Regions from separate parts of the Stenotrophomonas sp. 96582_Sma genome, predicted to be linked through region 2. Evidence: riboswitches for the same ligand, from Rfam matches in the RefSeq annotation. Region 2 holds a riboswitch; the other holds the start of a gene.
The links. A riboswitch is a leader RNA that binds a small molecule or an ion and turns the genes downstream of it on or off. The one in region 2 is predicted to bind glycine.
Positions count from the first base shown of each region.

Region 1: it holds a riboswitch for glycine, as region 2 does, so the genes downstream of both, gcvP (aminomethyl-transferring glycine dehydrogenase) here and ACZK2R_RS21040 (trimeric intracellular cation channel family protein) in region 2, are expected to answer to the same signal.

Region 1 covers NZ_CM151122.1:3,630,414-3,637,951, forward strand. Annotated here, with positions in the region: gene ACZK2R_RS17025 (multidrug effflux MFS transporter) at 1-1,126, opposite strand, end outside; glycine riboswitch at 1,426-1,528, shown strand; gene gcvP (aminomethyl-transferring glycine dehydrogenase) at 1,591-4,458, shown strand; gene ACZK2R_RS17035 (VOC family protein) at 4,551-4,961, opposite strand; gene ACZK2R_RS17040 (amino acid permease) at 5,065-6,432, opposite strand; gene ACZK2R_RS17045 (AraC family transcriptional regulator) at 6,514-7,236, opposite strand; gene ACZK2R_RS17050 (hypothetical protein) at 7,344-7,538, shown strand, end outside.
Region 2 covers NZ_CM151122.1:4,477,831-4,485,368, reverse strand. Annotated here, with positions in the region: gene ACZK2R_RS21050 (multidrug efflux RND transporter permease subunit) at 1-492, opposite strand, end outside; gene ACZK2R_RS21045 (MdtA/MuxA family multidrug efflux RND transporter periplasmic adaptor subunit) at 489-1,655, opposite strand; gene ACZK2R_RS21040 (trimeric intracellular cation channel family protein) at 1,941-2,558, opposite strand; glycine riboswitch at 2,643-2,746, opposite strand; glycine riboswitch at 2,760-2,849, opposite strand; gene ACZK2R_RS21035 (GIY-YIG nuclease family protein) at 2,890-3,165, shown strand; gene ACZK2R_RS21030 (nuclear transport factor 2 family protein) at 3,237-3,668, shown strand; gene ACZK2R_RS21025 (hypothetical protein) at 3,673-4,110, shown strand; gene ACZK2R_RS21020 (NAD(P)/FAD-dependent oxidoreductase) at 4,210-5,490, opposite strand; gene ACZK2R_RS21015 (NYN domain-containing protein) at 5,614-6,393, shown strand; gene ACZK2R_RS21010 (glutathione S-transferase family protein) at 6,508-7,128, shown strand; gene ACZK2R_RS21005 (primosomal protein N') at 7,209-7,538, opposite strand, start outside.

The sequences.
Region 1 (7,538 bases), 850 kb from region 2:
GGTGCAGCGGGCTGGCGCTGAGCAGCGGCGACACCACGCCGGCCACCACGGTACTGATCATCAGCTGCACGAACGCCTGCAGCGACGAGGCCAGGCCGCGCTGGTGCGGGTACATGTCCAGCACCGCCAGCGCCAGGATCGGGAAGATCAGCGCCATGCCCATGCCGCCCAGGAAGATCGGCAGCACTGCCCACGGCAGCACGAACTGCGGCGACAGCGCCACGTAGCCGACGTTCAGCAGCACCGACAACGCGCACAGGCCGAACCCAATGGACACCTGGCGGGTGGGCGTAGTGTGCCCAGCCATGCGCCCGGACAGGAACGAGCCGGTGGTCATGCCACCGATGGTGGGAATGAACAGCCACGCAAAGCCGCCCTCGCCCAGGTGCAGGTGCTGCATCACGAACACCGGCGCCGAGGAGATGTACAGGAAGATGCCACCGAAACCGATGCTGCCGGCCAGCGCCAGGCGCAGGAAGCGCGGATTGAAGCCGATGCGTACGTAGTCACGCATCAACGTGCGCGGCGACAACGGCACGCGTGCTTCGACCGGATGGGTCTCCGGCAGGTAGCGCGCAGTGGCCGCCAGCAGGACCAGCCCGAACACCACCAGGAACCAGAAGATCAGCGGCCAGCCGGCGCCACTGAGCAGGATCCAGCCACCGATGATCGGCGCGATGGCCGGGGCGATACCGAACAGCATCGACACCTGGCTCATCAGCCGCTGCGCGTCGTGGCCGTGGTACAGGTCGCGGATCACCGCGCGGCCGACGATCATGCCGACACCCGCCGACAGGCCCTGCAGCGCACGGAACGCCAGCAGCGTGGTCAGGTCGGTGGACAGCGCGCAGCCAACCGAAGCGCCGACGAACACCACCAGGCCACCGAGGATCACCCACTTGCGGCCCCAGGCATCGGACAGCGGGCCGTGCGCCAGGCTCATCAGGCCGTAGAACAGCAGGTACACGCTGATGGTCTGCTGCACCGCCACTTCGTCCACCGCCAAGCGCTGGGCCAGCTGCGGGAACGCCGGGAAGATGGTGTCGATCGAGAACGGACCGAACATGGCCAGACCGGCGAGCAGCAGGGCCATGCGGCGGGTGGAGGGAGCAACAGCGGCGGTCATGGGGAAGGCGTCCGGCAGGGCCATGCGCGGCACGCACGGCGGGCGCCGGTCCCCTTCTGCAGGGACGGCGCCAGATGAATTCGGGTATCCGCTCATCATAGGTGGGGATTGCGCCCGATGCCATGCAGCGGTGCACAAAACGCACGACATGGCCATCGGCCATTCAGGCGCGGCGGCCATGTCTGGAGGCGGCCGGCGGGCCCGCAACGGGCTATAATCAGCGGGCAACACGGTGGGAGAAGCGGAACACCGCTGCCGAAGGCGCAACGCCCGTAATCGCTCAGGCCCGATACCACCCGTAACAGAACTCTGGAGAGACCGGTTCGATCCGGCGCCGAAGGGGCACGAAGCTGCGGTCCGCCGCGCTTTTAAACTCTCAGGCAAAAGGACAGAGGGGCGCCCCGCAGACCGCCGACCGGCGGCTTGTGCCCGTGCGTGTGCCCTTTCCTGACGGATCCTTCGCCATGTCCCAGAACACCCCTTCCCTGCGTGAGCTCGAGCACCACAATGCGTTCGTCGAGCGCCACATCGGCCCCAACGACGCCGAGATCGCGCAGATGCTCGATGTCGTCGGCCACGCGTCGCTGGATGGCATGACCGATGCCATCGTACCGGCCAAGATCAAGTCGCCGGCGCCGCTGGCGCTGCCGGAGTCGATGACCGAAGTGCAGGCACTGGCGAAGATCCGTGCGATCGCCGACAAGAACACCGTGCTGCGCAGCTTCATCGGCCAGGGCTACTACGGTACCCACACGCCGAACGTGATCCTGCGCAACATCCTGGAAAACCCGGCCTGGTACACCGCCTACACCCCGTACCAAGCGGAAATCTCGCAGGGCCGCATGGAAGCGCTGATCAACTTCCAGACCCTGTGCGCCGACCTCACCGGCATGGAAATCGCCAACGCCTCGCTGCTGGACGAAGCCACTGCCGCCGCCGAAGCGATGACCCTGGCCAAGCGTTCGGCCAAGTCGAAGTCGGACACCTTCTTCGTGCACGACGCCGTGCACCCGCAGACGCTGGAACTGCTGCGCACCCGCGCCGAGCCCATGGGCATCGTGCTGCGCGTGGGCACCCCGGCCGAAGCGCTGGAAGCGGAAGCCTTCGGCCTGCTGCTGCAGTATCCGGATACCTTCGGCCAGGTCGGCGACTACAAGGCGCTGGTCGATGCCGTGCACGCACGCGGCGGCCTGGTGGCCGTGGCCACCGACCTGCTGGCCCTGACCCTGCTGGCCGCCCCGGGCGAATGGGGCGCGGACATCGTGGTCGGCAACAGCCAGCGTTTCGGCGTGCCGTTCGGCTTCGGTGGCCCGCACGCCGCCTTCATGGCGTGCCGTGACGCCTACAAGCGCTCGATGCCGGGCCGCCTGATCGGCGTCTCGATCGACGCGCAGGGCAACCCGGCCTACCGCCTGACCCTGCAGACCCGCGAGCAGCACATCCGCCGCGAGAAGGCCACCTCCAACATCTGTACTGCACAGGTGCTGCTGGCGGTGATGGCGTCGATGTACGCCGTCTACCACGGCCCGGAAGGCCTGACCCGCATTGCCCGCCGCACCCATCGCCTGGCCTCGATCCTGGCCGCAGCGCTGCGCAATGCAGGCGTGCAGGTCGGTGGCGACTTCTTCGACACCCTGCATGTCACCGGCGTGCACGCCGATGAGATCCACGCCAAGGCCCGCGCCGCCGGCTACAACCTGCGCGCGATCGACAGCGACTCGGTCGGCATCAGCCTGGACGAAACCACTACCCGCGCCGACATCGTCGCCGTGGCTGCCGTGTTCGGTGCCTCGCTGGACGTCGACGCACTGGATGCCAGCACTGCCGATGCGCTGCCGGCCGGCCTGCTGCGCCAGTCCGCGTTCCTGACCCACCCGGTGTTCAACACCCACCATAGCGAGCACGAGCTGCTGCGCTACCTGCGTTCGCTGGCCGACAAGGACCTGGCAATGGACCGCACGATGATCCCGCTGGGCTCGTGCACCATGAAGCTCAACGCCACCGCCGAGATGATTCCGGTGACCTGGCCGGAGTTCTCGCAGATCCACCCGCTGGTGCCGGCCGACCAGGCGCTGGGCTACAAGGAACTGATCGACACGCTGGAAGCGATGCTGGTGGAATGCACCGGTTACGACGCGGTCAGCCTGCAGCCGAACTCCGGCGCGCAGGGCGAGTACGCCGGCCTGCTGGCGATCCGCGCCTACCACCGCTCGCGCGGTGAGGAACATCGCGATATCTGCCTGATTCCGGACTCGGCGCACGGCACCAACCCGGCCTCGGCACAGATGTGCGGCATGAAGGTGGTGGTGACCAAAACCGATGCCAACGGCAACGTCGACGTCGAGGACATCCGCCTCAACGCCGAGAAGTACAGCGACCGCCTGGCCGCGATCATGATGACCTACCCGTCCACGCACGGCGTGTTCGAGGAAGAGGTGGTGGAGATCTGCGAGATCATCCACAAGCACGGCGGCCAGGTGTACACCGACGGTGCCAACATGAACGCCCTGGTCGGCGTGGCCAAGCCGGGCAAGTGGGGTTCGGATGTTTCGCACCTGAACCTGCACAAGACCTTCTGCATCCCGCATGGCGGTGGTGGCCCGGGCGTCGGCCCGTGCGCGGTCAAGGAGCACCTGGCGCCGTTCCTGCCAGGCAAGCTGGGTGACAACGGCCCGGTCGGCATGGTCAGCGCGGCCAGCTTCGGCAGCGCCTCGATCCTGCCGATCAGCTGGATGTACATCGCGATGATGGGCCGCGACGGCCTGCGCAAGGCCACCCAGGTCGCGCAGCTCAACGCCAACTACATCGCCAAGCGCCTGGCCCCGCACTTCAAGACCCTGTACACCGGCCGCAACGGCCTGGTGGCACACGAGTGCATCCTGGACGTGCGCCCGCTGGAGAAGACCAGCGGCATCGGCGCCGAGGACGTGGCCAAGCGCCTGATCGACTTCGGCTTCCACGCCCCGACCCTGAGCTTCCCGGTGGCCGGCACGCTGATGGTCGAGCCGACCGAGAGCGAGTCGCTGCACGAGCTGGATCGCTTCATCGACGCGATGATCCAGATCCGCGAGGAAATCACCGCGATCGAAGACGGCCGCCTGGACCGCGAGGACAACCCGCTGAAGAACGCGCCGCATACCGCGACCGCGGTGACCGCCAGCGAGTGGACCCACGCCTACCCGCGTGAACTGGCTGCGTTCCCGCTGCCGAGCCTGAAGCTGCAGAAGTACTGGCCGCCGGTGGCACGCGTGGACAACGTGTACGGCGACAAGAACGTGATGTGCGCCTGCATCCCGGTCGATGCCTACAAGGATGATGAAGTCGAGGCGTGATTCCTCGCTGCATCGGTAAAGAAAACGGCCCGCGCAAGCGGGCCGTTTTCATAAGCGCGTGTGGACCAAGGTCCACACCCACAAACATCCGATCACGGATCCGGCATCTGCCCCAGGCTCAACTGCCACGATACGCCGAAGCGGTCCTGCACCCAGCCGTAGCGGTTGCTGAAGTCATAGTCGCCCACCGGCATCAACCAATGGCCGCCCTCGCCCAGCACGCGTGCGGCACGTTCGAACTGCTCGGCGCCGGAACACTCGACGAACAGCGAGATCGACGGTGAGAAGGTGAAATCGTGCACGTCCAGGCTGTCGAAGCACAGGTAGTGGGTTCCACCGAGCAGGAAGATGGCCTGGCGGACCTGCCCGGGCACGCCGGCACCGGCGCCGTCCGGATGGCGCTGCATTGCCAGCAGGCGGAAATCGGCGAAGGCCTCGGCATACAGAGCCAGGGCCGCTTCGGCCTGGCCGGTGAACATCAGGAAGGGGCGGCTGCGCAGCATGCGGTACTCCTGGTCGACGGGCCGCGGGCGGCCCACACGATCAGGATGGCACGGCGCATGTGCAGCCCCCGTGGTAGTGCCGGCCGCTGGCCGGCAGCTTCAGTCACGCCTCGCGCATGCGCCGGGCGATGGCGCTGCTGGCGGCGATGGTGGCAGTCAGTGCCACCATCGACAGGAACTGCAGGCGGGTGTGCGACTCGCTCAGCAGCAGGCCGAAGATCAGTGCCAGGATCGCCAGCGCACAGACGGTCAGCCACGGGAATCCGGCCATGCGGAACGGCAGGCGGGTGCCGAGGCGGTCGGCCCGGCGGCGCAGCACCAGCTGCGAAACCAACGACAGCGTCCAGACCAGCAGGCAGGTGGAACCGACGATGTTCAGCAGCACCGGCAGTACCCGGTCCGGGAACAGCAGTTCCATCACCGTGGCGGCAAAGCCGAACAGCACGCTGGCCAGCACGGCGATCACCGGTACCTGGCGCGGGTCGGTCCAGCCCAACACGGCCGGGGCTTCGCGGCGCTGCGCCAGCGAGTACATCATGCGCGAGGCGCCATAGAGGTTGGCATTGAGCGCCGACAGCAGCGCGATCACGGCGATGAGGGTGATGGCCGTACCCGCGCCCGGGATGCGGGCAATATCCAGCACCGCAGCGAACGGCGACTTCAGCGCCTCGCTGGTCCATGGCACCACGGCGATGATCACGCTCAGCGAGCCGATGTAGAACACCAGGATGCGCCAGGCCACGGTGCGGATGGCACGGGCAATGCTGCGCTCGGGATCTTCGGTTTCGGCCGCAGCGACGGCTACGATCTCGGTCCCGCCAAAGGCAAAAACGACAACCAGCAGTGCCGCGCCAATACCGGCCAGCCCCTTCGGCGCGAAGCCGCCATGCTCGGTGAAGTTGCTCAGGCCCGGCGAGGTCACCTGCGGCAGCCAGCCCATCAGCAGCGCCACGCCGATGGCGATGAAGGCCAGGATCGCCACCACCTTGAGGATGGCGAACCAGAATTCGAACTCGCCGAAGTTCTTCACTCCCAGCAGGTTGATCGCGGTGAAGAACAGCATGAAGGCCAGCGCCGCCATCGGTACCGGTATCGCCGGCCAGACCGTGGCAAGAAGCCCGGCCGCGCCTACCGCCTCGGCGGCGATCACGATCACCAGCTGCACCCACCACAGCCAGCCCACGGTGGCGCCGGCGGTGGCTCCCATGGCATCAGCGGCATAGACCGAGAACGCGCCACTGGTCGGCTTGGCCGCCGCCATCTCGCCCAGTGCGTTCATCACGATGATCACCAGCGCACCAGCGACCAGATACGACACCAGAACCGCCGGGCCGGCCGCCTGTACACCCACGCCCGAGCCGAGGAACAGGCCGGCGCCGATGGCGCTGCCCAGGCCCATCATGATCAGCTGGCGGGGCTTGAGCGAGTGCCCGAGGCGGGACGGCGAAGCGGTCGGAATCGAGTTGGGCATCGGCAGGGCTGGCGGCGGCTACAGGGGCGACACCTTACCCTGTCCCGTGCCCACGGGGATAGGCACAGCGCAGCAGGCGGCTCAGGCCAGCGCCGGCTCGCCGACGTTGCCACCAATACGGGCGCGGTAGGCGCGCGGCGAGAAACCGGTTTCAGCCTTGAACTTGCGGGTAAAGGCGCTCTGGTCGCTGAAACCGCAGGCCTGGCCGATGCAGGCGATGCTGTCGTCACCGTGCAGCAGGTGCATGGCCATCTGGATCCGCAGCCGGGTCAGCACCTGCTGCGGGGTCATCTGGAACACCTTGCGGAAGCTGCGCTCCAGCTTGGACAGCGAGAAGCCGGTGATGTCCAGCAGGGTCTGCATGCGCACGTTTTCGGCGTAGTGCGCATTGAGGTGGGCCAGGGCCAGCCGCAGCTGCTCGTACTGGGTGCCCAGGCTGTCCTTCTGGCCAAGGTCGCGGGATATGCCGATCAGGCCCTCGATGGCCCCATCGACCACCAGCGGGCGCTTGCAGGTCAGGCACCAGCCCGGTTCGCGGTTGGCGAACAGGTGCAGCTCCATCAGGTTCTCGATCACCTCACCGGACAGCACGCGGGCGTCCTGGTCGACGTAGTCCGCACTGAGGCCGGTCGGGTAGATTTCAGCAGCGGTACGCCCGATCACGTCCTTGCGCGCGCGCAGGCCCAGCCGCCGCAGCATGGTCTGGTTGACGTGGGTGTAACGCCCCTGAAGGTCCTTGATGAAGAACAGCACATCCGGGATGGCGTCGAACAGGGCTTCGATGTCGGCGGGCTCGACTCGCATGCCACAAGCATAGCCGAGGCCCCTTGCCGGTGCGATCACCCTTGCGGGACTTGCGCTTAACGCCGCCAGGCCCACCGTGGGGGCCAGCCCCCACCGGAGAACCGGCCATGCCCCGCGGTGACAAGTCCGCCTATACCGAAAAGCAGAAGCGCCAGGCCGAGCACATCGAAGAGAGCGAGCGCGAGCGCGGTGCCAGCGAAAGCACCGCAGAGCGCATCGCCTGGGCCACTGTGAACAAGCAGGACGGCGGCGGCAAGCGCAGTGGCAGTGGACGCAAGGTGGCAAAGAAGGTCACCACCAGG
Region 2 (7,538 bases):
CTGGGCGATGCGCGTATCCACCAGATCGTGCACCTGCGGCAGCGACAGTCCTTGCGAGGTCACCGCCAGTGTCAGGATCGGGGTGTCGGCCGGGTTGACCTTGCGGTACACCGGCGGCACAGGCAGGTCCCCGGGCAGGAAGCTGCCCGCCGCGTTGATGGCGGCCTGCACGTCCTGCTCGGCCACACCCAGCGACACCTCCAGCCCGAATTGCAGGGTGATGACCGAGGCGCCACCGGAACTGGTCGACGACAGTTGTTTCAGGCCGGGAATCTGGCCGAGCTGGCGCTCCAGCGGTGCGGTGATGGTGCGTGTGGTCAGTTCGGGGCTGGCCCCCGGATACAGCGTGGTGATCTGGATGATCGGGTAATCGACCTGCGGCAGCGCCGCCACCGGCAGCAGGCGATAGGCCAGCACGCCGGACAGCAGCAGCGCCACCATCAGGAGAGTCGTTGCGACCGGGCGCAGGATGAACGGGCGCGAGAGGTTCATGCGCCGGCCTTGGTCGCGGCCTCCTCGGTGATGATCTCCACCGCCGTGCCGTCTTCCAGCCCGTCGATGCCTTCGATCACCACCTTGTCCCCTGCGGCCAGCCCGGAGCGCACGGCCACGCGTCCATCATCGGCTGGACCGAGCACCACGGTGCGGCGTTGTGCCTTGCTGTCCTTGTCGACGATATGCACGTAGTTGCCCTGGCTGCCGAACTGCACGGCGGCATCGGGAATCAGCAGCGCGGGCTGCTCGCCCAGCTGCAGGCGGACGTTGACGAACTGGTTGGGGAACAGCGCCAGATCGTGGTTGTCGAAGTGCGCACGCAGTTTCAACGTGCCGGTGGTGGTATCGATGCGGTTGTCGACGCTGGACAGCGAGCCGCGGGCCAGCTGCCGGCGTTCTTCGCGGTCCCAGGTTTCCACCGCCAGTGCCGGTTGCGCCTGCACGGCATCGAGCAGCGCAGGCAGCTCGGGTTCGGGCACGGTGAACAGCACGCTGATCGGCGCGGTCTGCGCCAGCGTCACCAGGCCTTCGGCATCGCTGGCGCGCACCAGGTTGCCCACGTCCAACCGGCGCAGCCCGACGCGGCCACTGACCGGCGCGGTGATGCGGGTGTACTGCAGCTGCAGGCGCGCTTCATCAACAGACGCCTGATCGCTGAGGCGGCGGCCCTGCAGCTGGCGCACCTTGCTCTGCTGGTCGCTCAGTTCCTGCCCGGACACGTAGTTCTGCTTCTGCAGTTCGCGGTAGCGCTGCAGCTGGCGTTCTGCGTTCTCCAGCTCGGCCAGGTTCTGTTGCTGCGTGCCCTGGGCCTGTGCCAGCTTCACCTCATACGGGCGCGGGTCGATCTGCGCCAGCAGGTCGCCGGCCTTCACCTGCTGGCCTTCCTGGAAATGCAGCCGCAGCAGTTCGCCATCCACGCGGCTGCGTACCACCACGCTGTGCAGCGGGGTGACCGTACCGACCGCCTTCAGGCGCAGCACCAGCGGCTCGGCGCTGGCGCGGGCGATGCGCACGGGCACCGTCTTGCCGGGTGCATCGTCGCTGCTGCCGGCACCATTCCGGGACCACAGCCACCACGCCAGAAGGGCGGCGAGGGCGATGGCCAGCACCGCCCACAACAGGCGGGCACGACGGAAGCGGGAATTTTCGGCGACAGACATGGGGCATCCTGCGCCCTGCGCGCGCAGGGACATGCGGGCCCGTCGGCGCGTTCACGGCACCACGGGCAGCGGGGAGGGAGTTGTCTGGCGGGGCCGCGGGCGCGGCGTGGCTGGATGCCGTCGCGGCAGCGACGGGGTGACAATGGTAGCCAATCACCCCGGCCAATGCCGTATGACCATGGTCATGCAGCGCATTCGGTAGTGCCGGCCGCTGGCCGGCAACCTGCCGGAATCTGCGGGCGTGTGCCGTGTTGCCGGCCAGCGGCCGACACTACCGACAAACAATCAATGCACTTCGTCGTGATAGACGAACTTCGGCATTTCCCAGCGGTAGTGGATCGCCAGCAGGCGCAGCGCGAAGCCGCCGCCGAGGCAGCACAGGATCGCGGTGGCGTCGGCCACGCCCCAGTGCAGCAGCAACAGGTAGGCCGCGCCGGTCAGCAGCGCGATGATCGCGTACAGCTCCTTCTGGAAGATCAGCGGCACCTCGTTGCAGAGAATGTCGCGCAGCACGCCGCCGAACGCGCCGGTCAGCATGCCGGCGATCAGCACGATCGGCATGGCATGGCCGGCCTCGCGCGCGATCGAACAGCCGATCAGGGTGAAGGCGATCAGGCCCAGGCCATCGAGCACCAGGAAGGTGCGGCGGAAGTGGTGCATCCAGCGCGCCACCCAGGTGGCGATCAGCGCCGCGCACACGGTGAAGCCCAGGTACTCGGGATGCTTCACCCAGCCCAACGGGTAGTGGCCGAGCAGGATGTCGCGCAGCGAACCGCCCCCGAGGGCGGTGACACAGGCGATCATGACCACCCCGAACAGGTCCATGCGGCGGCGGCCGGCGGACAGCGCGCCGGTCATGGCTTCGGCGGAAATGGCGATCAGGTAGATGATGGACAGCAGCATGGGACAGGCTCCGGGCGCGGTGGGGCCGGCCATGCGCGACTACCGCCACTGCCTGCGCAATGACGGGATGACGATGACCGGTGCCGCTCCCGCTGTCCTTTTGCCTGAGAGTTCAGCGGCGTAGGCCGCGTGCCCCTTCGGCGGATCGTCCCGGGCGTGCCCGGTGACCTCTCTCCAGCTCGGCGAGTCGAATGCATGGTTGGTGGGATTCCAGCCCACCGGCCTGAGCGATCATGGGAGCCTGCGCCTTCGGCGGGCGCCAGCGCGGCGCCTCTCTCCTGCATTCGGGCGCCAGTATATCCGCTGCAGTGCAGCACGGCATAATCCGGGCATGGCCCCGTCCCTCCGCCCGTGGTTCCTGTACCTGCTCGAATGCCGCGATGGCAGCTATTACGCCGGCATCAGCACCGACGTGGACGCGCGCTTCGCCGCCCACCAGGCCGGCAAGGGCGCGCGTTACACCCGGGCGCGGCCGCCGCTGCGCGTGCTGGCCGTGCGCGAGTACCCGGACCGGGCTGCCGCCTCGCGGGCCGAGTGGCAGCTCAAGCAGCAGCCGCGCGAACGCAAGCTGGCCTGGCTGCAGGAACCGGCCGAGACGCTTCTGTAGATCCACGCCATGCGTGGATGGGCCACTTGGCCCATGCCATGATCACCCCGCGCCCAGCCCTGGAGACCCGGATGTCCGCGATTGCCCTGCTGTTCGCTCTTTCCGCAGCAACGAGCCCCACTGCCGATCCGGCCACCCTCGAGGCCATTGAAGCCACCTGCCACGATTACGTCGACGGCCAGCTGGAAGCCGACCCGCAGCGCGTCGCCCGCTCCCTGCACCCGGACCTGGCCAAGCGCGCGGTCCTCGGCGATACGCCCGACGAACGCCTGGGCCTGCGCCGCATGTCGAAGGAAGAACTGGTGGCGCTGACGAAGCAGGGCGCGTTGAAGACCCCGAAGGATCAATGGGACCGCCGCTGCACGGTGCTGGACGTGACCGGCAACGCCGCCTCGGTGCGACTGGAAACCCCGTGGTTCGTCGACTACTTCCACATGGGGCGCTTCGACCAGCGCTGGGTCATCGTCAACGCACTGTGGTACGCGAAACCAAAGGCGCAGTAGAGCGATGCGTGCCGCCGGCAAAGCATGGATCTGCGTCGTCATGCTGGTCGCCGGCATCGCGCTGCTGCCTGGCCTGCTGTACCTGCTCGGGTTGGCGCTGGTGGAAGGCCGGCCGAACTTGGCCGACCGCACGCCCAGTGGTGTGGCCGCGTGCAGCAGCGAACCGCGGGCGGGATACCAGCCGATGACTCCATGGAGCTTCACGACGCGGTTCTTCGATCCTGAAGCGTTGAAGAAGGCGACTGATGTCGAGCGCGAAGCGTTCTGGGTTGCACGCCGCCACCTGATGCGGCAGCCAAGGCACGACATGCTGCGCTGGCATCTCAGCAGTACCGCACTGACAATCTGGATCACCCGGCATTGGAGTACCGCGCAGATTGCTGATGCCGCGAGGAAGGAGGATTTCTGCCGCACCTGGTCGAAACGGCGGGTGGCCCGATGAACCGGTAGATCCACGCCATGCGTGGATGGTGTTGACGGGGTCAGAGCCCTTTCCTGCGGAAAGGGATCCGACCGCGCAGCAGCCGGCCAGCGGCCGGCACTACCGTCGGGGTCGCCGGTCTTCCTGATCATCACCGAAGATGATGCGCGCGCTCCGCTGGTAGCTCCAGTACGCCACCGCCCAGTTCAGCAGCACCACGATGCGGTTGCGGAAGCCGATCAGGAAGAACACGTGCGCGGCCAGCCAGAACCACCAGGCCAGGATGCCCGACAACTGCAGCCGGCCCAGGTGCACGATCGCGGCCATGCGGCCGATGGTGGCCAGGTTGCCGAAGTCGGCGTACTTGAACGGTCCGGGGACTGCCTTGCCGTGCAGGCGCGCGCGGATCACCTCGGCCACGTACTTGCCCATCTGCTTGGCGGCAGGGGCCACGCCGGGTACCGGCTTGCCGTTGGCCTGGTTCAGTGCGGCCAGATCGCCGGCCACGAACAGTTCCGGGTGGCCGGGCAGGGTGAGATCGGGTTGCACCTGCACGCGGCCGGCGCGGTCCAGCGGCACGTCCAGCGTGCGCGCCAGGGGTGAAGCGGCCACACCGGCGGCCCAGACCACCGTGCGTGCCGGCACGAAATGCTCACCGAGCTTGAAGCCCTGGCTGTCGATGTCGCTCACCGGGGTACCGGTCAGCACTTCCACTCCCAGTTTTTCCAGCTGCCGGCGCGCCTTCAGCGAAAGCACTTCCGGGAACGAGGACAACACGCGTGGGCCAGCTTCGACCAGCCGCACCTTGGCGCTGGCCGGGTCGATGTGGCGGAACTCGTTGCGCAGCGTATGCCGCGCGATCTCGGCCAGAGTGCCGGCCAGTTCGACGCCGGTAGGTCCACCACCAACCACGGCAAAGCTCAGCCATGCGGCCTTCTTCGCCGGGTCCGGTTCCGCCTCTGCGCGCTCGAACGCCAGCAGCAGCTTGCGGCGCAACGCAATGGCATCGTCCAGCGTCTTCAGACCGGGCGCATCATCGGCCCACTGGTCGTTGCCGAAGTAGGCGTGGGTGGCGCCGGTAGCCAGCAGCAGGCTGTCGTAGTCCAGCGTGCTGCCATCGGCCATGCGGATCTGCCGGGCCTGCTTGTCGATGGTCACCACTTCGCCGAGGCGGACTTCCACATTGCGCTGGTGGCCGAGGATGTGGCGCAGCGGCGCGGCGATGTCCGGCGCGGACAGGCCGGCGGTGGCCACCTGGTACAGCAGTGGCTGGAACAGATGGTGGTTGCGGCGGTCGACCAGGGTGATGCGTATGCGCTCGCGGGCCAGGGCACGGGTGGCCCAGAGGCCGGCAAAACCGCCGCCGACAACAACCAGGTGGGGAACGCGCTCGCGACTCATCGACTCACTCCAGTGGGGGCATTGGGGGAAGCGCCTGGCATCTTCGCACGATGGCGCCCTGTCACGTCAGCGCCCGCATGGATCGGCGATACTCGGGTTCAGGCAACCGCCCGTGAGGAGCCCATGAGCGAACCGGAAAAGCGCATCGCCCTGTTGATCGACGCCGACAATGCGCCGGCCTCGAAGATCGACGAGGTCCTGGCCGAAGTCGCCCGCTACGGTGTGGCCAACGTGCGCCGCGCCTATGGCAACTGGAAGAGCCCGCGGTTGAAGGGTTGGGAGGCCGTGCTGCACGAATATGCGATCCGCCCGATCCAGCAGTTCGCCTACAGCAAGGGCAAGAATGCCTCGGACATGGCGATGGTGATCGATGCCATGGACCTGCTGTACGCGCGCAATCTCGATGGCTTCGCCATCGTGTCCAGCGATGCCGATTTCACCCCGATGGTGATGCGCCTGCTGACCGACGGTGTGAAGGTCTATGGCTTCGGCGAGAAGAAAACCCCGGAGCCGTTCGTCAACGCGTGCTCGAAGTTCACCTATCTGGAAGCGCTGGGCCAGACCCATGCCAGCGTGCCGGATACCGAACAGGCGTCCAGCGAACAGGCATCGAACGAGCCTGTTGCCAACGACGATGCCCGGCCACGCAAGAGCGGTGCGGAAATGCGCAGCGATACGCGGCTGGTGAAGATGCTGCGCCGTGCGGTGTCCTCGGCCGAGGGCGAGGATGGCTGGTCGCACCTTGGCCCGGTCGGCAGCCAGATCGGCAACCAGGCCTCGTTCGATCCGCGCAACTACGGTTACGGCAAGCTCAGTGACCTGCTGGCAGCGATCGGGCTGTTCGAGCTGAAGAAGGACGGCAAGTCCTCCTACGTGCGCGCGCTGCCGAAGAAAAACCGGTAGTGCCGGCCGCTGGCCGGCAAGCCCCAGATGCCAGATCCCGCATCCGCCACCCACACACCCACTCCGATCAGGCGTATCGTTGCCGCTCGCATTGCCAGCAAGGAAAAAACCCGCATGTTGAAGATCTGGGGCCGCCGCAATTCCAGTAACGTCCGCAAGGTGCTGTGGTGCGCCGAGGAGATCGGCCTGCCGTATGAATCCATCGAGGTTGGTGGCAGCCATGGCGGCACGCAGACGCCGGAGTACCTGGCGATGAATCCCAACAGCCTGGTGCCGGTGATCGAAGACCATGGCCTGCCGCTGTGGGAATCGAATGCCATCGTGCGCTATCTGAGTGCGCGCTACGCGCTGGGCACGCTGTACGCCGAAGACCCGATGGAACGCGCCCAGGCCGAGAAGTGGATGGACTGGAGCACCTCGCGCATGGCGCCGCTGTACACCGACCTGATCTGGGGCATCATGCGCACCGCCCCAGCTGACCGCGACGAAGCGCGCATCAATGCCGCCATCGTGCGTGCCGGTGACTACCTGGCGATGGCCGATGCCACGTTGGCCAGACAGCCGTGGCTGTCGGGCGAGACGTTCGCGATGGGTGACATCCCGCTGGGCTCGCTGATCTATGCCTGGTTCGAACTGCCCATCCAGCGCCCGGAACTGCCGCACCTGGCCGACTGGTACGCCCGCCTGCGCGAACGCCCGGCCTACCAGCGCGGCGTGATGTCGCCGCTGACCTGAGGGGTAGCGCCGGGCCATGCCCGGCGAGCGTGGTATGCGGAGGACCGCCGGGCATGGCCCGGCGCTAGCGTTCGTCTGCCTCAATACAGATCCGTCGGATCCACATCCAGCGACCAGCGCACCTTGCGTGCCTCCGGCAGCGCATACAGCTGCGGCACCAGCTGGGCCAGCACGCCATGCAGCGGTGGCCGCTGAAGCGCGGACAGCAACAGCTGCGTGCGCTGGTAACCGGCACGCCGCGGCATCGGCGCCGGCATCGGCCCATAGGCCTCGACCACGTTCTGTTCGCCCAGCAACTGCCGCGCCGCCAGCAGGAACGCATTGGCATGCTCGACCTGCTGTGCCTCGGCGCGCATCAGTGCCAGATGCGCGAACGGCGGGAATCCGGCGGCCTGGCGCTGGTTCAACTC